DNA from 3 places in the Pseudonocardia oceanicola genome. Region 2 is predicted to be linked to each of the others. Evidence: predicted binding sites of a transcription regulator. Region 2 holds the regulator's gene; each other region holds the start of a gene.
The links. Region 2 encodes LexA, which represses DNA repair genes until DNA is damaged. Its sites were predicted from a motif close to CGAACACGTGTTCG; they were not measured.
Positions count from the first base shown of each region.

Region 1: uvrA (excinuclease ABC subunit UvrA) is a predicted target of LexA. The motif match lies at 3,800-3,813, and genes of this name have one in related genera.
Region 3: ACL02T_RS11710 (CoA transferase subunit A) is a predicted target of LexA. The motif match lies at 4,731-4,744, and genes of this name have one in related genera.

Region 1 is NZ_JBJZON010000001.1:684,349-691,104, reverse strand. It holds gene ACL02T_RS03195 (ABC transporter substrate-binding protein) at 1-294, opposite strand, end outside; gene uvrA (excinuclease ABC subunit UvrA) at 588-3,518, opposite strand; gene ACL02T_RS03185 (MBL fold metallo-hydrolase) at 3,862-4,536, opposite strand; gene ACL02T_RS03180 (hypothetical protein) at 4,586-4,948, opposite strand; gene ACL02T_RS03175 (GAP family protein) at 5,579-6,253, opposite strand.
Region 2 is NZ_JBJZON010000013.1:99,491-106,246, reverse strand. It holds gene ACL02T_RS19320 (vitamin B12-dependent ribonucleotide reductase) at 1-1,598, opposite strand, end outside; gene nrdR (transcriptional regulator NrdR) at 1,733-2,236, opposite strand; gene ACL02T_RS19310 (hypothetical protein) at 2,793-3,290, opposite strand; gene lexA (transcriptional repressor LexA) at 4,073-4,795, shown strand; gene ACL02T_RS19300 (universal stress protein) at 4,882-5,715, opposite strand; gene ACL02T_RS19295 (SMP-30/gluconolactonase/LRE family protein) at 5,800-6,756, opposite strand, start outside.
Region 3 is NZ_JBJZON010000006.1:140,931-147,686, reverse strand. It holds gene ACL02T_RS11735 (FadR/GntR family transcriptional regulator) at 1-240, opposite strand, end outside; gene ACL02T_RS11730 ((Fe-S)-binding protein) at 336-1,136, shown strand; gene ACL02T_RS11725 (lactate utilization protein B) at 1,133-2,623, shown strand; gene ACL02T_RS11720 (LutC/YkgG family protein) at 2,620-3,228, shown strand; gene ACL02T_RS11715 (CoA transferase subunit B) at 3,335-3,958, opposite strand; gene ACL02T_RS11710 (CoA transferase subunit A) at 3,955-4,701, opposite strand; gene ACL02T_RS11705 (HAD hydrolase-like protein) at 4,821-5,474, opposite strand; gene ACL02T_RS11700 (lyase family protein) at 5,524-6,663, shown strand; gene ACL02T_RS11695 (IclR family transcriptional regulator domain-containing protein) at 6,660-6,756, shown strand, end outside.

The DNA of each region.
Region 1 (6,756 bases), on a different contig from region 2:
GACCGACTCGAAGCCGGCGTCGCGGTAGTAGCCCTTGGAGTCCGCCATGTACTCGCCGGCGAACTCGATGTTCTTGATCCACGACAGCTGCAGGGCGAGCGTGCCGTACTGGCCCGGGGCGGCGGAGGCCGCGCCCGCGGCCGACGAGCTCCCGGAGCCACCGCCACCACAGGCGGCGAGGGCCGCCCCGGCGGCACCCACGCCGACGCCCAGGCCGGCGAGGCGCAGGAAGCCGCGCCGGCTGGTGCTCGGACCGGTGGGGCGCTGGTGGGGCGGCGGGACGAGCAGCGTCATGTGGCGTTCTCCTACGACGAACGGTCGCCGTCTCGGGGCGGGACGGCTGCGGGCGCATCGGCGGTCTGTCGGTGGTCGGCACCGACGGTCCCCGACGCGCCGACCCGCAGAATCTAGGAAGATCCGGGTTCGTCGCGGTTTCGCCGTCGTTACGGCGGTGATGCCGGTCGGTCGCGCTTGTGCAACACGAGTGGGTGATGCCACGGTTGCTCACCGTGGGCTGACTGCCACGAACGCAGCGTGCCCGGGGCCACCGCGGCGACCCCGGGCACGCCCGGTCGGAGTGACGACGCTCAGCTCGCGGCGACGGCCTTCTTCCGCCGGGTGCGCCGGAGCGGGGCCGCCGGCGCCACCAGGTCCTTGAGGAACAGACCGGTGTAGCTGCCCTCGGTGCCCGCGACCTCCTCGGGAGTGCCCTGGGCGACGACCGTGCCACCGCCCGAGCCGCCCTCGGGGCCCATGTCGACGACCCAGTCCGACGTCTTGATCACGTCGAGGTTGTGCTCGATGACGACGACGGTGTTGCCCTTGTCGACCAGGCCGTTGATCACCATCAGCAACTTGCGGATGTCCTCGAAGTGCAGGCCCGTGGTCGGCTCGTCGAGGATGTAGATCGTCCGACCGTTGGACCGCTTCTGCAGCTCGCTGGCCAGCTTCACGCGCTGCGCCTCGCCACCGGACAAGGTGGGCGCCGGCTGCCCGAGCCGGACGTAGCCCAGCCCGACGTCGACGAGCGTGGTCAGGTACCGGCTGATCGAGGTGATCGGCGCGAAGAACTCCGCCGCCTCCTCGATCGGCATGTCCAGCACGTCGGCCACGGTCTTGCCCTTGTAGTGCACCTCGAGGGTCTCCCGGTTGTACCGGGCGCCCTTGCAGACCTCGCAGGGGACGTACACGTCGGGCAGGAAGTTCATCTCGATCTTGATCGTGCCGTCGCCGGAGCACGCCTCGCAGCGCCCGCCCTTGACGTTGAACGAGAAGCGGCCGGCCTGGTAGCCCCGCACCTTCGCCTCGGTGGTCGACGCGAACAGCGTGCGGACCTTGTCCCACACCCCGGTGTACGTGGCCGGGTTGGACCGCGGCGTGCGCCCGATCGGTGACTGGTCGACGCGCACGAGCTTGTCCAGCTGCTCGATGCCGGTGATCCGGGTGTGCCGGCCCGGCACCTGGCGGGCGCCGTTGAGCTTGTTCGCCAGCACGGTGGCCAGGATGTCGTTGATCAGCGTGGACTTGCCCGAGCCGGACACACCGGTGATCGAGACGAGCCCGCCGAGCGGGATGTCGACATCGATCCCCCGCAGGTTGTGCTCGCGCGCGCCGACGATCGTGAGCCTGCGCTCCGGGTCGAGCGTGCGCCGCACGTCCGGCACCGGGATGCTCCGCCGGCCCGACAGGTACGCCCCGGTCAGCGAGGTGTCGTGCGACTCGAGCTCGGCGACCGGGCCGGAGTGCACGACCTCGCCACCGTGCTCGCCCGCGCCCGGGCCGATGTCGACGGCCCAGTCCGCGGCCCGGATGGTGTCCTCGTCGTGCTCCACCACGATCAGCGTGTTGCCCAGCTCCTTGAGCCGGGTCAGCGTGTCGATCAGCCGGCGGTTGTCCCGCTGGTGCAGCCCGATCGACGGTTCGTCGAGCACGTAGAGCACGCCGACCAGGCCGGAGCCGATCTGCGTGGCCAGCCGGATGCGCTGCGCCTCGCCGCCGGACAGGGTGCCCGCGGCGCGGTCGAGCGACAGGTAGTCCAGCCCGACGTCGAGCAGGAACCCGAGGCGGGCCTGGATCTCCTTGAGCACCCGGCCCGCGATCATCGCCTGCCGCTGGTCGAGCACCATCCCGTCGAGGAACTCGGCGCACTCGGCCACCGACATGGCCGACACCTCGGCGATCGACCGGTCGCCCTGCTCACGGTGCGCCAGCGTGACGGCCAGGACCTCCGGCTTGAGCCGCGCCCCCTTGCACGCCGGGCACGGGACGTCCCGCATGTAGCCCTCGTACCGATCGCGCTGCGACTCGGACTCGGTCTGGTCCAGCCGGCGCTCGAGGAACGGGATCACGCCCTCGAAATTGGCGTAGTAGGCGCGCTCGCGCCCGTACCGGTTCCGATAACGGACGTGCACCTGGTCGTCGCTGCCGTGCAGCACCGCCTTCTGTGCCTCGGCGGGCAGCTTGCGCCACGGTGTGTCCATCCGGAACCCGACGCTCGTGGCCAGCCCGGACAGCAGCCGGCCGAAGTACTCGGCCGTGTGTCCGTTGTTCCACGGCGCCACGGCCCCGTCGGCCAGGCTGAGCTCCGGGTCGGGGATGACGAGCTCCGGGTCGACCTCCTTCTTGATGCCGATGCCCGAGCACTCCGGGCAGGCGCCGTACGGCGAGTTGAAGGAGAACGTGCGGGGCTCGAGGTCGTCGAGCGTGAGCGGGTGCCCGTTGGGGCAGGCCATCCGCTCGGAGAACCGGCGCTCGCGGTGCGGGTGCTCGTCCTCCAGGTCGACGAAGTCCAGCACCACCAGCCCGTCCGCCAGGCGCAGCGCGGTCTCCACCGAGTCGGTGAGCCGCTGCTTGGCGCTCGGCTTGACCGACAGCCGGTCGACGACGACCGCGATGTCGTGCTTCTCCTGCTTCTTCAGCGTCGGCGGGTTGCTCAGTTGGTGCACCGAGCCGTCGACCAGCACGCGGGAGTAGCCCTGGCCCTGCAGGGTGGTGAAGAGGTCCACGAACTCGCCCTTGCGGGTGCGGACCACCGGGGCGAGCACCTGGAAGCGGCTGCCCTCCTCCATCGCCAGCACCTGGTCGACGATCTGCTGCGGGGTCTGCTTCTCGATGACCTCCCCGCAGACCGGGCAGTGCGGGACGCCGGCCCGGGCGTAGAGCAGTCGCAGGTAGTCGTAGACCTCGGTGATCGTGCCGACGGTCGAGCGCGGGTTGCGGTTCGTGGACTTCTGGTCGATCGACACCGCGGGCGAGAGCCCTTCGATGAAGTCGACGTCGGGCTTGTCCATCTGGCCGAGGAACTGCCGGGCGTACGCCGACAGCGACTCGACGTACCGGCGCTGACCCTCGGCGAAGATCGTGTCGAACGCGAGGCTCGACTTGCCGGAACCGGACAGCCCGGTGAACACGACGAGGCTGTCCCGGGGCAGGTCGAGATCGACCCCACGCAGGTTGTGCTCGCGCGCGCCGCGCACGACCAGCCGGGGAGCGTCGTGCGGGGTGCGGACCTGTGCCACGAGGGCGCCTCCTATCGGGTCACCGGTGATCGGCGGGCCCGGTCCGCGGCAGACCGGGGACCCGCGATCGATGCTAGGCCGGGGGCCCGACAGAAAGGTGCGCACCGTCCGGCCCGGGAGCCCCGGTCGACGGTTGCGCACCGGCGAGCGCCGGGCGACCGACGGCCGCCGGGCACGTCCGGCACCGTGGTCGGCGCCGGGAGCCCGTCCGGCCACCCGGCTCAACGCCGTGAACCGCCCGCTGCTTCCCGGCGACGTCCGCCGGACCAGGTGACCACTGTCGCACACATGTTCGACGGCGGCCCGCCCGACCCTCCCACCGGCGCCCGTCCCGCCGGGCGGCTCACCACCCGCGCTCGCGCCACTCCTTCAGCGACGGTCGCTCCCGGCCCAGGGTCGTGTCGTCGCCGTGGCCGGGGTAGACCCAGGTGTCGTCGGGCAGCTCGCCGAACACGCGGGACTCCAGGTCGTCCATCAGCGAGGCGAAGTCCTCGGCCGACCAGGTCTTCCCGGGGCCGCCCGGGAACAGCGAGTCACCCGTGAACAGGTGCGGCCGGTCCGGCCCGCGGTAGAGCAGCGCGATCGAGCCCGGCGTGTGCCCGCGCAGGTGGATGACCTCGAGGGTGATCTCGCCGAACCCCACGGTGTCGCCGTGCGAGACCAGCTCGTCCATCGGGATCGGCAGCTCGGGGGCGTCGAGCGGGTGCGCGATCTGTCGGGTCTGGAACATCCCCGCCACCGCGCCCAGCGCCTGCCAGTGGTCCTGGTGGCGGTGGGTGGTGACGAGGTGCCGCAGCTCGGGCCGACCGTCCTCGGCCCCGACCAGGTCGGCGATCCGCTCGGGCTCGTTCGCCGCGTCGACGAGCAGCGCCTCGTTCGTCGCGGTGCAGGTCAGCAGGTAGGCGTTGTTGTCCATCGGACCGACGGACAGCTTGCTGATGGTGAGCGGGCCGAGGCTCCGCCGGATCGCCGCGCCGCCGGGGTCGGTGTGCCCGCTGTACTCGTCCAGGACGTCCACGCGGGCACCCTAGTGCGGCCGACCCGACCCGTGCCCGGGTGCGGGGCCGTCAGCCGGCCGGCGGGAAGAGCCGTGGGAACGTGTCCACCGCGTCCTGCACCAGGAGGTATCCGTACACGACCAGCGCGATGAACAGCAGGCTCGCGAGCGAGGTCAGCACGTAGGCGCAGACCCGCAGGACGGTGAGGGCGCGCCCGTCCCCCGCCGTGGGCAGACGCCGACCGCGCGGCGGAGTGTGCTCCGGCGAGGGGCGCGGGGCGGAAGCCCATCCGGCGCGCGCCGCCTGTTCCCCGACCGTGCTCGGCGGGGCGGCCGGCGGGGCGGCACCCGCGGCGCCGCGCTGGTGCGGGACCGGGGGCTTCTGCCCGACGGCCCGGAAGCCGCCGCTGCCCGACGCCCTGTGCGTGCTCACCCCGTCGACCCCCTGCCCGTGTCCCGACCTGCCCAGCCAGTGTGGTCGGTGCAACCACAGTTGGTCACTCCGGTCGGGGCCGTCCACCCGTTCGGGCGATACGCGGCGCGGCCGAGAGCGTGTGCTGAGTGCCTCCGGGCGTGGCACCGTTCTCGAAGCACGGTATGGCGCGTTCAGTCGCGGCCCCACGGCCGTCGTCGCGCCGTGATCGTGGTCTCCGCCCGGGGGCGGTCGGAAATCTCGACCGGGCCGGTCCAGGACGAACGACCATGGTCGGGGGATCGGAGTGCCGGGGATCGGAGAGCCGGGGATCGGAGAGCCGGGGATCGGAGAGCCCGGGGGCGGAGAGCCCGGGGAGCGGGGCGCCCGGGGAGCGGGGCGCCCGGGGAGCGGGGCGCCCGGGGAGCGGGGCGCCCGGGGGTGGAGAGCCCGGGGAGCGGAGAGCCCGGGGAGCGGAGAGCCCGGGGGTGGAGTGCCTGGGGAGCGGAGTGCCCCAGGGGTGTGCCCGGGGGCCGGGGAGGCGGCGTGCCCCGGGGCTCCGGGTGCCCGGGGCGTCATCGCGGTGGCCCGGTGTTCGACGCGTTCGTGGCCGGGGTGTGCGGCAGGAGGCGATCGGCGCGCCGGGCGTAGTCAGCCGGTCAGGTTCACGGTCCCCACCGCGAGCAGGTAGCCGCCGAGGAGGCCGAAGAACACGACCGTGATGGGCCGGCGGCGCCCAAGGATCCAGGAGACCAGCCGTTCCAGCACCTCGCGCGCGAGGGTCGGCCGGTACGTCGCGAGGGCGAGCGCCAGGGCCGGGGTGCTGAACCAGATCGCGTTGTAGACGACGACCTGGACCACGCCGTCCACCACTCCCGAGGCCGTGGCGACGACCGCGTTGAGCGCGGCCAGGTACGTCACCCCGGGCAGGTGGGTGAGGGCACCGGCGCCGGCGGCCCCCGGCACGGTGAGTCCCTGGAGTCGCCGCTGGATCCAGCTCGGCCCGTCCGGATGCCGCTCGGTCTGCCTGCTCAGCGGCCAGGGCGAGGGCCAGCGGGCCCAGGCCGCCACCGCATAGGCCAGCGCGGCGAGCCCGAGGACGACGTCGAGGACCGGCCGGCTCGTCGTCGTCGACGTGCGGGCGTTGAGGCCCTGCAGCAGCACGACGACCAGGACCCCGACGGCGAGGGTGAAGGCGAGCCCGCCCGCCAGGTACGCGACCAGCAGCCGCCGCGGATCCCGCGAGGCGAGGATCGCGAAGAGCGCCGCGAGTGCGGTCGGCCGGAGGATCGCGGAGAGCGCCAGGACCAGCGCCTCGGGGCTCACGGCTCGGCGCTCACGGCTCGGCGCTCACGACTCGGCGCTCACGACTCGGCGCTCACGACTCGGGGCTCACGACTCGGCGCTCACGACTCGGCGCTCACGACTCGGGGCTCACGGCTCGGGGCTCACGACTCGGGGCCCCCACGGCGCCTCGACGCCCCGGGCCTCGGCGCCACCTCCCGCGCCCCACGACTCGGCGCACGCGAATCGGCGCGCCACGACTCGGCGCCAGGTCCCGCGCCCACATCTGAGCCACATCTCAGCGAGCCACGACTCGGCGCTCACGACTCGGCGCTCACGACTCGGCGCTCACGACTCGGCGCTCACGACTCGGCGCCCCACGGCGTGGCGACGCCCCGCGCCTCGGTGCCACATCCCGCGCCTCACGTCCCGTGCCCACATCTCAGCACCCCACGACGGCCCGCCACGACTCGGCGCCCCAGGGCGTCTCGACGCCCCGTGCCTCGTGCCACACCCTGTACCCCACGACCCGGCGCTCACCACCC
Region 2 (6,756 bases):
CTGGCCGGGAAGGTGCGGTAGCCGTCGTTGGCGGCGGCGTGCTTGCGCATGACGCGCTGGTGGGGCTCGGCGTTGCGGGTGTAGCCCTCGTACGGGCCGACGACGCCGGCGAGCTCGGCGGAGCGCTTGTAGGCCGCGCCCGTCATCAGCGAGGTGATCGAGGCGGCGAGCGAGCGGCCGCCCTCGGAGTCGTACGCGTGCCCGGTGGCCATGAGCAGCGCGCCGAGGTTGGCGTAGCCGATGCCCAGCTGGCGGAACCTGCGGGTGGTGTCCGCGATCGGCTCCGTCGGGAAGTCGGCGAAGCAGATGGAGATGTCCATCGCGGTGATGATCAGCTCGACGGCCCGGGCGAACCGCGGGGCGTCGAACCGGCCGTCCTCGCCCAGGAACTTGAGCAGGTTCAGCGAGGCCAGGTTGCAGCTGGAGTTGTCCAGGTGCATGTACTCCGAGCACGGGTTCGACGCGCTGATCCGGCCCGACTCGGGGCAGGTGTGCCAGTCGTTGATCGTGTCGTCGTACTGCAGACCCGGGTCGGCGCACTCCCAGGCGGCCTGCGCGATACCGCGGAACAGTGTGCGGGCGTCCGTGCGCTCGATGATCTCGCCGGTGGTGCGGGAGCGGAGCCCGAAGTCGGTGCCGCCCTCGACCGCGTGCATGAACTCGTCCGTGACGCGGACGGAGTTGTTGGCGTTCTGGTACTGCACCGACGTGATGTCGGAACCGCCCAGGTCCATGTCGAAGCCCGCGTCCCGCAGGACGCGGATCTTCGCCTCCTCCTTGGCCTTGGTCTGGACGAACTCCTCGATGTCGGGGTGGTCGACGTCGAGCACGACCATCTTCGCGGCCCGGCGGGTGGCACCGCCCGACTTGATCGTGCCGGCGGAGGCGTCCGCGCCGCGCATGAAGGAGACCGGGCCGGAGGCGGTGCCGCCGGAGGACAGCAGTTCCTTGGACGAGCGGATGCGGGAGAGGTTGAGGCCGGCACCGGAGCCGCCCTTGAAGATCAGGCCCTCCTCGCGGTACCAGTTCAGGATCGACTCCATGGTGTCGTCGACCGAGAGGATGAAGCAGGCGCTGACCTGCTGCGGCGAGGCGGTGCCGACGTTGAACCACACCGGCGAGTTGAAGCTGAACACCTGGTGCAGCAGCATCCAGGTGAGCTCCTGGGCGAAGATCTCCGCGTCCTCGTCCGTGGCGAAGTACCCGTGCTCGACGCCGGCGCGGTGGTAGGACCCGACGACCCGGTCGATCAGCGTGCGCAGGCTGGACTCGCGCTGCGGGGAGCCCACCGCGCCACGGAAGTACTTGCTGGTCACGATGTTGGTGGCGTTGACCGACCAGAATTCGGGGAACTCGACGCCCCGCTGCTCGAAGTTCACGCTGCCGTCGCGCCAGTTCGTCATCACGACGTCGCGCCGTTCCCAGGTCACCTCGTCGTACGGGTGGACCCCGGGGGCGGTGTGGAGCCGCTCGACGACCAGGCCGCGCCTGAGGCCCTGCTTGCCGGCCTTCGCGGCCCGGCCGCGACCCGAACCCCCCGCCGCGCTCTTGGCGCCGGCCGTGCTCCCGGCGGACTCCGCCCCGACGGTCTCCGTCATGCTCTCCCTCATTCGCATCCGACCCTGTGCTGCACCCTCCGCCGGCTGGGGCGGCGGACGGTGTCCTGCGTGCGAGATCGGGGTCGGCTCGACTTCCGTAGTCCGGGTCGGCCCCAGTGGTCCTCCGCGGACCCCTACCCGGTCGGCCTCGCGCCCCGACCGGCCCGATCGCGCCGGTCGGCTGCTTCCCCGGCAGCCGCCCTCCGCAGATCGGCGATCTCCTTCTCGAAGTCCTCGATGGACGAGAAGGAGCGGTACACGCTCGCGAAGCGCAGGTACGCCACCTCGTCGAGCTCCTTCAGCGGACCGAGGATCGCCAGCCCCACCTCGTGGCTGGGGATCTCCGCTGTCCCACCCGCCCGGACGGCCTCCTCGACGCGGTGCGCGAGCTTCTGCAGCGCGTCCTCGTCGACCGGCCGCCCCTGGCAGGCCCGGCGCACCCCGCTCACGACCTTGTCGCGGCTGAACGGTTCGGTGACGCCGCTGCGCTTCAGCACGGCGAGGACGGGCTCCTCGACGGTGGTGAAGCGCTTCCCGCAGGCCTGGCAGGAGCGGCGGCGACGCGTCGCCGCACCCTCGTCGACCTCACGGGAGTCGATCACCTTGCAGTCCGTGTGACGGCAGAACGGGCACCGCATGCGGACCTCCCCGACTCGACCGCGCCGACGGTCCGGTCTGCACCGAACCCAACCTGTAGGCGAACGACACGGATGTAACCACAACATGTAGGGGTCTCGCCATTCGTGCGCGGCGAGTCCGTGCCAGCTTCCCCCGATCGGGCACGAACCTTCCACGTGGTCCCGGGCGCCCCGTCCCCGGGTGCCTCGGTGGCCGGGCGGCGACACCCCGTGACGGTCCGCAGGTCATGCACGCCCCTCGCGAGCACGGTGGCGGCGCGGGTGACGACGCGTATCCCCCGAGACCGCTCGGCGCATCGGCGACACGCGGATGAACAGCGGGGAACGCGCCGTCGGGGTGTCGCGGCGTGTCGTGCCGTCCGGCGTGTCGCCCGCGTCGGTACGCACCGTGGCCGGGCCGGAAGGCCCGCCACCCACGGGGCCGCTCACGGGTCCCACGCGCGGCCCGCGCGAGAGACCGCACTCCACGTGGGACCCCCGGCGTGCGCGCCCGACGACCGGCCGGTTCGCCTCCCCGGCGACCGCGGCGATCGTGTCGCCCGGCCGGGGCGGCGGCTCATCGCGCGACGACGTCGGCGAGCAACCCGAGGACGACCACGACCGTGGCCGAGGCCAGCGCGACCGCCACGACCGCGAGGACACGGTCGAGCACACCGGCCCGGGTCTCGCCCGCCAGCCTGCGCGCCCCGCCCGCGCGTTCGTACCGCGACAGCCGAGAGGGGCGGGGCCGCCGCGGCGGCACGCAGCGGGTGTCGGCGACGGCCGGACGGGGCCTGACGACCGGCCGGCACCCCGGCACCGCGACGGGCCCGTCGGACGGGCGGACCAACCGCGCGCGGGCCCCCGAGGCGTAGGCACCGAGGATCCGCTCCGGTGTGCCGTCGGAGCGGCCGCGGACGGGGTGCGCACGGCCACTCGGCTCGCGGACCCCCGACCGGGGCCGCGGACGGGCCGCCGGCCGCGGCTCGGCCCGCCTTTCGCCCGGCGCGGCAGCCCGCGCGCCGGCCGGCGCGCCGGCACGCACACCGGCCGCCGCCGCACTCCTGGGATCCATGACGACCTCCCACCACCGCGCCGACCTCACCCGAACCGGATGCCCGAGCGACCGGTCGAACGCGTGTGCGATTCCTATCAACCAGCACCGACAGAAAGCGGTGCCCGCCGTGACCGCGGTCGCGGCGGGCCGCCCCCTCACGCGGGGACGCGCAGGACGAGACCCCCGGGCAGCGGCGCCGCGTCGGCTGGCTGCGCGTCGTCCGCCGCGATCCCGTCCACGACGACACCGGCCCCGGCGGGCCCGACGCAGGGCACCGCCCTCCGTGATTCCCGCGCCCGCCACGCCGGCCCCCTCCGCCTCGTCCCCGCCGCTCAGCGGCCGAGTATCGCACACATGTTCGAATCGAACCTCTGTGCGAGTTTCTACCATCACGAGGGACGCCCGTCACGGGTCCTCGCCGACACGATCGGCGTGTCGTTCGAACATGTGTTTGGCGATCGGGCGGATCCGGACTACCGTCCGGAACCGACGGACCGGCCGGGCGTGACCGGGCGGGCCGGCCGGGTCCCTCTCGGCACCGGCCCGCCCGGCGCCGTGGGCCGCGGAACGGGAGTACGGCCCGCCGGAACGGGCACGACGGCCGGGCCGCGGATGCGCGGCGGCCAGGGCCGCGTACCGATCCGGACCGCGAGCCCCGGGCCAGGACTCCGGCCGGGCCAGGACCGGGCCAGGACCGGGGCACGGGCCGGGGCACGGGCCGGACCAGCGGGACACGCCCCCGGACCGGCACCGGGCCGGGACAAGAGCGTGAGACAGGCACACGAGGAGGCGGCAGGCAGATGGCACGGGACGAGCTCGGCGGAGCCGGCGAGACCGGCCGGGAGCCCGGGCAGGTGCGCGCCTTCCCGGACCCGCCGGCGGACCCGGTGGGCCTCACCCCCCGGCAGCGCAAGGTGCTCGAGGTGATCCGGGACTGGGTGGAGCGCTTCGGTTACCCGCCGAGCGTCCGGGAGATCGGCGACGCGGTGGGGCTGACCTCCACCTCGTCGGTGCACCACCAGCTGCGCACGCTGGAGCGGAAGGGCTACCTGCGGCGCGACCCCAACCGGACCCGCGCGGTCGACGTGCGCAGCCCGGAGGAGGAGTCCGGCGGCACCCAGGCCGCCGAGGTCCGTGCCGAGCGGCCCGCGCCGGCGTTCGTGCCGCTGCTCGGCAACATCGCCGCCGGTGGACCGATCCTGGCGGAGCAGGCGGTGGAGAGCGTGTTCCCGCTCCCGCGCGAGATCGTCGGCGAGGGCACACTCTTCCTGCTCAACGTCAAGGGCGACTCGATGATCGAGGCCGCCATCACGGATGGCGACTGGGTCGTGGTGCGCCAGCAGCCGGTGGCCGAGCAGGGCGAGATCGTCGCCGCCATGATCGATGGCGAGGCCACGGTCAAGACCTTCAGGCGCACGGACGGGCAGGTCTGGTTGATGCCGGCCAACCCGGCCTACGAGCCGATCGACGGCAACGAGGCGACGATCCTGGGCCGGGTCGTCGCGGTGCTCCGCCGGCTCTGACCGCGGTTCCCGCGCCTGCAGGTTCCCGCGCCGGCAGGTTCCCGCGCCGGCAGGTCCCGCGCCCGCGGGTTCCCGCGCTGCGCCCGTCAGCGGCCCGGGGGCGGGACCACGATCACGGGGTAGCGGGCGGTGCGGACCAGCACGCCCGCGACCCCGCCGAGCAGCAGGCGTGTCATGAGCGGGTACCCGCGCGCTCCGACGACCAGGACGTCCGTGCGCTCGGGCAGGTCGGCGAGGCCGGCGGCGACCGAACGCCCGATCACCACGTCGGAGAGCGCGTCGATCTCCACCGGCGCCCGGGCGAGCCCCTGCTGCGCGGTCACCCTCGCTGCGGGCACGTCGTCCTCGCCGCTCGCGACCACCACGAACCGCAGTGCGGCCCCGGTCCGGCCGGCGAGGTGCACGGCCAGGACTGCGGCCCGGTCGGCCTCCGCCGTGCCGTCGTAGGCGACCGTGACGACCGTGACGCCCTGGGCAGCCGTGTGCCGGTACCCCCGCGGCGCGATGGCGACGGGACACCGCGCCGACGGCAACAGCCGCTGCACGGTGCCGCCCGGGGCGAGCCGGCCGAGCAGACCGCCACCCGTCGAGCCGACCACCAGCACGGCGGCGCCGACCTCCTCGGCGTGCTCGGCGAGGACCGTCGCCGCGGGGCCCGGCCCGAGCGGGGCGAACTCCGGTTCGCCGGGCCCGCCGGCCCCACCGATCAGCTCCCGCGCCCGGCCGAACCGCTCCCGCGCGACCTCCTCGACCTTCTCCCGCCACCGCGGGTCGCGGGCCATCGCCGAGTAACCCAGCCCGTCCGTCGGGTGGACGGTGGCGACGACGTTCGTCAGCCCCGTCAACCGGGCCAGCTGTGCGCCCAGGACCAGGGCGTCGTGGCCTCCCGGCGTGTCCTCGTAGGCGGTCACGATCGGCACCGCGGCCCCCCTCCTCCCGGCGGGCTCAGCCTAGGTGGACCGCGACCGCCCGGACCCCCGGCGCGACCAGCCTTAACTGGCTCGTCACACGCGGGAGCGGCGCCGCGCGTGCAGCGCCATCGCGCCCGCGGCCAGGCCCAGCACGACGACGGCGGCCCCGGCCCCGATCGCCGCGGGCAGCCAGTCCGGGGCGGGCTCCGGCGGGGTCGCCGGCGGCGGTGGCGCGACGACGGGCTCGGCCGGTGCGGCGGCGAGCGTCGCAGCGACCGCACCGGGCACCGCACGGAGCCGGCCACGGTCCAGGCCGCGGGTCTCGGACCCGGAGAGCAGGGTGCCGTCCGGCAGGAACGCGAGTGCCTCGCCCTGGGGCTCGCCGGGCAGCGGGACCTGGAGCGGGGTGCCCTGCAGCGCCGCGACCAGGTCGCCCGACGCCGGTACCCGGTAGAGCCACGCGTCGGTGTAGGTCCGTAGCGCGACGACCTCGCGGCCCGCACTCGTCGCCCCACCGGTCACGGTGAAGGCCCCGAGGGCGCCGATCGGGCCGCCGGATGTCTCCGAGCGCGGGAAGCCCGCCGAGCCGGCGCGCATCAGCGGCGTGGGTCCGGGCACGGCGAGCGGCTCCGCGGGCCGGTAGACCCCGGCGATGCCGCCGACCTCCTTGGTGACGATCACGGGCACGCCGTCGGCGCCGATCAGGAGGGCCTCGGCGTCGTGCGGGCCGTCGGGGTAGGTCAGCCGGTGCAGCCGCGGGGCGCCGTCGGCCGGCAGCACGAGGAGGGCGATGGTGTCCCGGGCCCGGTCGTTGTCCCCGGTGTCGGCGACCCAGAACGCGCCGTCGGGCGCGACGGCGAGGTCCTCGGCGTCGTACGGGTCCAGGTCCGCGGTCCTTGTCCCGATCACCGCGCACGTGCCCGGGTCGAGCCGGTACAGCGCGACCCGACGGCCGCCGTCGCTCATCGCCCAGACTCGGCCGTCGGGGCCGACGGCGAGGCCGGAGAGCTCCACGAGCCGGCGATCGGTGACCGTGCAGCGCTCCTCGGG
Region 3 (6,756 bases), on a different contig from region 2:
CACCGTGCCCGAGTCGCTGCCGGTGCCCTGCTGCGCCCGCACGACGCCCTGGGCCTGCAGCACGCGGAGCGCCTCGCGCACCGCCTGCCGGCTCGCGCCCAGCATCGAGGCCAGCTCGCGCTCCGGGGGCAGCCGGTCGCCCGGGCGGAGCGCCCCCGAGACGAGCTGCTCCTCGATCCGCTCGATCACGAGCTCGTAGGTCGGGACGCGCTGGACCTGGTCCCAGCGTGGTGCCGCCATCTCCACCCCCTCGGTGGACGTGAGCCTAACCTGCGGACTAAGGTCCGACCATAGCTCAGTGCGAGTCGTTCTCTCCGCCCACCACCGGAGGCACCGTGCCCGTCGGCCTGCTCGTCACCTGCATGAACGACGCCCTGTTCCCGGACGCCGGCCGCGCCGTCGTCACCCTGCTGCGCCGACTGGGCGTCGAGGTCGACTTCCCGGCCGGGCAGACCTGCTGCGGCCAGCCGATGGTCAACACCGGGTACCTCGACGAGGCCGTCCCGTTGCTGCGCCGGCACCTGGAGGCGTTCGCCGGGTACGAGGCCGTCGTGGTGCCGTCGGGCTCGTGCGCGGGGTCGGTGCGCCACCAGCACCGCCTCGTCGCCGAGCGCTCCGGCGACCCCGGTCTGGTGCGGGCCGTCGAGCAGGCGCCGCCGGCCTACGAGCTGTCCGAGTTCCTGGTCGACGTCCTGGGCGTCGTCGACGTCGGGGCGTACTTCCCGCACCGGGTCACCTACCACCCGACCTGCCACTCGCTGCGGATGCTGGGCGTGGGCGACCGGCCGATCCGGCTGCTGGGAGCGGTGCGGGGGCTGCGGTTGGTCGAGCTGCCGGCGGCCACGGAGTGCTGCGGGTTCGGCGGGACCTTCGCGGTGAAGAACGCCGAGACGTCGATCGCCATGGGCGCGGACAAGGCGCGGCACGTCCGGGAGTCCGGCGCCGAGGTGCTGGTGGCGGGGGACAACTCCTGCCTCACGCACATCGGCGGGCTGCTCTCCCGGCAGCGCTCGGGCGTGCGGGTGATGCACCTCGCGGAGGTGCTGGCCGCGACCGAGCCCGTGATCGAGGAACCGCCCCGGGAGGCGGATCGCGGCTCCGCCGGCAGCGCGGCCCTGACCGGGGGTGGCCGGTGAGCGCCACGTTCCTCGGCACACCCGCCTTCCCCGCGGCGGCCCGCACCGCGCTGGCCGACACCCAGCTCCGCCGCAACCTCGCCCACGCGACGGGCACGATCCGGGCCAAGCGCGCCGCCGTCGTCGCCGAGGTCGACGAGTGGGAGCGGCTCCGGCGCGCCGGCGCAGCCCTGAAGGACCGCACGTTGCGGCACCTCGACACGCACCTCGCGCAGCTCGAGGAGTCGCTGACCCGCGCCGGGGCGACCGTCCACTGGGCGCGCGACGCCGCCGAGGCCAACCGGATCGTCGTCGACATCGCGCGGGGCCACGGCACGGACGAGGTCGTCAAGGTCAAGTCGATGGCGACGGCGGAGATCGGGCTCAACGAGGCCCTGGAGGCCGCCGGGATCCACGCCTGGGAGACCGACCTGGCCGAGTTGATCGTGCAGCTCGGCGAGGACCTGCCCAGCCACATCCTGGTACCGGCGATCCACCGCAACCGCTCCGAGGTCCGCGAGATCTTCCTGCGCGAGATGGGCCGGCACGGGAAGGCGGCGCCGCGCGACCTCACCGACGCCCCCGCCGAGCTCGCCGCCGCCGCCCGCGCTCACCTGCGGGAGAAGTTCCTGCGCGCCGAGGTCGCCGTCTCCGGGGCGAACTTCGCGGTGGCCGAGACCGGCACGCTCGCCGTCGTCGAGAGCGAGGGCAACGGACGGATGTGCCTGACCCTGCCCGAGGTGCTGGTCAGCGTGGTCGGCATCGAGAAGCTCGTGCCGACCTGGGCGGATCTCGACGTCTTCCTGCAGCTGCTGCCGCGCAGCTCCACCGGGGAGCGGATGAACCCGTACACCTCGACGTGGACGGGAGTGACCCCGGGCGACGGGCCGCAGGAGGTGCACGTCGTGCTGCTCGACAACGGGCGCACGGACGTCCTCGCCGACGAGGTCGGCCGGCAGGCGTTGCGCTGCATCCGGTGCTCGGCCTGCCTCAACGTCTGCCCGGTCTACGAGCGCACCGGCGGGCACAGCTACGGCTCGGTCTACCCCGGCCCGATCGGGGCGATCCTCACGCCGATGCTGCGCGGCGTGGGGCACGACGCCCAGCTCGACTCGCTGCCCTACGCGTCCAGCCTGTGCGGGGCGTGCTTCGAGGTCTGTCCGGTGCGGATCGACATCCCCGAGGTGCTGGTGCACCTGCGCACGAAGGTCGTCGACGCCCACCGCGGCGTGCCGAAGGTGCAGAACCTGGCGATGAAGGCGGCGTCGTGGGCCTTCGCCGACGCCCGGCGGACGGCCGCGGCGGAGCGGATCTCCGGGGCGGTCGGGCGCGTCCTGCGGGGCACGAAGCGGCGCGCCCCGGGCGGTCGCGGGGTGCTCGGCGCCCTGCCCGGGCCGGCCGCGGCCTGGTCGGACGCGCGGGACGTGCCGGTGCCCGCGCCGGAGTCCTTCCGGGCGTGGTGGGCGCGGACCGACGGTGGGCGGAACGAGGACGGGGGAGCGCGGTGAGCGCACGGGAGGAGATCCTGGGTCGGGTGCGGAGGGCGCTGAGCGACGTCCCGGCCGCCGAGACCCCGGCCGACGTCGAGGTGGACCGCCCCGAGCCACGCCCCACCACGTCCGCGGATGTGGAGCTGTTCGCGCAGCGGGTCGCCGACTACCGGGCGACCGTGGTGCGCTGCACGCCCGAGGACCTGCCGACGCACCTGGCGGCGGCCCTGCGCGGCGTCCCGCGGCTGCTGGTGCCCGCGGACCTGCCGGAGGACCTGCGCCCGGCCGACGCGATCCTCGACGAGCAGCTGACGACCGCCGAGCTCGACACCGTCGACGGCGTGCTGACCACGGCGGCGCTCGGCATCGCCGAGACCGGGACGATCGTGCTGGACCACGGACCGGGGCAGGGCCGACGCGCCGCGACCCTGGTTCCGGACCGGCACGTCTGCGTGGTGCGGACGGACCAGGTGGTCGCCGACGTCGCCGCCGCCGTGGCCCGCCTCGACCCGGCCCGCCCGCTGACCTGGATCAGCGGGCCGAGCGCGACCAGCGACATCGAGCTGGACCGGGTCGAGGGCGTCCACGGCCCCCGCACCCTGATCGTCCTGCTCGTCGGCTGACCCGCACTCTGGATCCATAACGCTCGCGAACGCCGTCGATGATCGTGTTGGGGAACCATAACGCGCGAAATGACGGTCGAAGATCGCGTTATGGTTCCATAGTGCGTCAGAGGAGGGGGGCGCCCGTCTTCTCGCGGACCTCGTCCTCGGACACGCCGAAGGTCTCGACGAGCTTCAGGCCCTCGTCGGTCACGTCGATCACCGCGAGGTCGGTGACGATCCGGTTCACGCAGGCCACGCCGGTGAGCGGCAGGGTGCACTGCTCGAGGATCTTGGGCGAGCCGTCCTTGGAGACGTGGTCCATCATCACGATGACCTTCTTCGCCCCGTGGACGAGGTCCATCGCCCCGCCCATCCCCTTGATCATCTTGCCGGGGATGGCCCAGTTGGCGAGGTCGCCGGCGGCGCTGACCTGCATGGCGCCGAGGACGGCGACGTCGACCTTCCCGCCGCGGATCATCGAGAAGCTGTCCGACGAGCCGAAGTAGCTCGCGCCGGGCAGGACCGTGACGGTCTCCTTGCCGGCGTTGATCAGATCGGGGTCGACCTCGTCGTCGGTCGGGTAGGGGCCGACGCCGAGGATGCCGTTCTCGCTGTGCAGCACCACGGTCCGGGTGCCCGGGATGTGGTCGGGCACCAGCGTCGGCATGCCGATGCCGAGGTTGACGTAGGAGCCGTCGGGCAGCTCGTCGGCCACCCGCTCGGCGAGCTGGTCCCGGGTGAGACTCACTTCTGCACCGTCCTGAACTCGACCGGCTTCTCGGCGTCGGGCACGTGCACGACGCGCTGGACGTGGATGCCGGGGGTGTGCACCGCGTCGGGGTCGATCTCGCCGGGCTCGACGAGGTGCTCGACCTGCGCGATGGTGACCCGGCCCGCGGCGGCGCAGTCCGGGTTGAAGTTGCGCGCGCTGCGCCGGTAGACGAGGTTGCCGTGCCGGTCGCCCTTCCAGGCGTGGACCAGTGCGAAGTCCGGGGCGATGGCGCGCTCGAGCACGTACCGCACGCCGTCGAACTCCCGGACCTCCTTCGGCGGGGACTTCACCGCGACCGTGCCGTCCGCCGCGTAGCGCCACGGCAGGCCGCCGTCGCCGACCAGGGTGCCGACGCCGGCGGGGGTGAAGAAGGCCGGGATGCCGGCGCCCCCCGCCCGCAGCCGCTCGGCGAGCGTGCCCTGCGGGGTCAGCTCCAGCTCGAGCTCGCCGGCGAGGTACTGCCGGGCGAACTCCTTGTTGTTGCCGACGTAGGAGCCGATCGTCCGGCGGATCCGGCCCGCGGAGAGCAGCGTGCCCAGGCCGAAGCCGTCCACACCGAGGTTGTTGCTGATCGTCTCGAGGTCCGTCGCACCCTGCTCGAGCAGGGCCGCGATCAGCGCGGTCGGGACGCCGGACATGCCGAAGCCTCCGACGGCGAGGGACGCGCCGTCCCCGATGTCGGCGACCGCTTCGCGCGCCGACGCCACCACCTTGTCCATGCGGGGCACCGTACCCGGCGTTCGCATCTCGCACAAGAGTTCGTATTGCGAACACAGTCGTAGCGCCCTGCGAGCGGCGCTCCCGCTCCCGGCCCTGGGCGAGAGCGCCGCCCGTCCGGTCAGGACAGGAGGGCGCGCTGCAGGTCGGTGGCGGAGTCGTGGACCGCGACGGCGCCGGCGGTCTCGAGCTCCCCGGGCTCGCCGTAGCCCCAGCCCGCGCCGAGACAGGAGATGCCGTGCCGGCCGGAGCCGACGACGTCGTGCAGCCGGTCCCCGATCATGATCGTCTCGGCGGGCGCGGGAGAGTCGAGGCGGCGCAGAGCCTCCGCCACCACCGCGGCCTTGCTCGGGCGCCGCGCGTCGACGGTGTCGCCGGTGATCGCGGTGAACAGCTCGGTCCAGCCCTGGTTGGCGAGGATCTCCCGGGCCGCCGGCTCGGCCTTGCTGGTCGCCAGCCCGAGCCGTACCCCGGCCGCGACGAGGGCCTGCAGCAGGTCCTCGATCCCGGGATAGGGGGTGGACTTGAGCAGGCCGCTCTCCCGGTAGAGCGGTCGGTACAGTGCCAGGATCCGCTCGCTGTTCCCGGCGCCGACCAACGGCGGCAGGGACTCGTAGAGCGGCGGGCCGAGCAGGTGGGGGCCGATCACGGTGTCGTCGTAGGGCACGCCGACCTGCTCGAAGGCGGTGCGCAGGGTCCCGAGGATGCCGGGGGCGGAGTCGACGAGGGTGCCGTCGAGGTCGAGGAGCACGGTGCGGTAGCGGGGGCGGGTCACGGGCCCATTGTCCCCGACGGCATCGGCCGCATACCGTACGGTCGTGCGCATGACGAACACGGGGTTGCTCTCGCCGCTGTCCGGCACCGACGCCGTCGCCGCGCACCTCGACGACGCGGCGTGGGTCCGCGCGCTGCTCGACGTCGAGGTCGCGCTCTCCCGCGCCGCCGCACGGTACGCCCTCGTCCCCGCGGAGGACGCGGAGGAGGTCGCGGCCGCGGCCGGCCGGCTGGCCGCGGACCCGGACCGCCCGGCCGAGCTGGCGGCGGCCGCCGTCGAGGGCGGCAACCCGGTGATCCCGCTGGCCCGGTTCCTCCGGGAGGCCGCGGGCCCGGCGAGCGGCGCCGTGCACCCCGGCGCGACCAGCCAGGACGTCATGGACACGGCGTTGGTGCTGCTGGTCCGCCGCGCCGCACCGACCCTGCTCGCGGACCTGCGCGGCGCCGCCGACGCCGCGGCCCGACTGGCCGCCGCCCACCGGGACACCCCGACGATCGCCCGCACCCTCGGCCAGCAGGCGCTGCCGACGACCTTCGGGCTGGTCGCCGCGGGCTGGGCCGCCGGGCTCGACGGTGCGGCCCGCGAGCTCGCGGCCCGGGTCGACGCGCTGCCCGTGCAGTTCGGTGGCGCGGCCGGCACCCTCGCGGCCTCGTACCCGCACGGCCCCGCCGTCGCCGACGCCGTCGCCGACCTGCTCGGCCTCGCCCCGCAGGGGGTCCCGTGGCACACCGAGCGCACCCGGATCGGCACGCTGGCCGGGGCGCTCGGCGTGGCCGCCGGGGCGTGCGCGAAGCCGGCGACGGACGTCGTGCTGCTGTCCCAGACCGAGGTCGGCGAGGTCTCGGAGGCGGCGCCGGGCGACTCGTCGGCCATGCCGCACAAGCGGAACCCGATCGCGGCGATCACGGCCCGGGCCTCGGCGCGCCGGGCCCCCGGTCTGGTCGCGACGCTGCTCGCGGCGATGGACCACGAGCACCAGCGAGCGGCCGGTGCCTGGCACGCGGAGTGGGGCACGCTGACCGACCTGCTCACGGTGACCGGTGGCGCCGCGGCCCGGCTGCGCACCAGCCTGGAGGGGCTGCAGGTGCACCCGGACGCCCTGCGGCGCAACCTCCTGCTCACCGTCGAGGGCGAGCCCGACACCGGGCACGCGGGTGAGCTCGTCGACCGGATCCTGGAGGCCCGGTGAGCGCCCCCGGGCCCGCGAGCCACGGGGGGCACGCCGACCACGCCGTGCGTGCCGAGCACGTCCAGTCGCTCGCCCGCGGGCTGTCGGTGATCA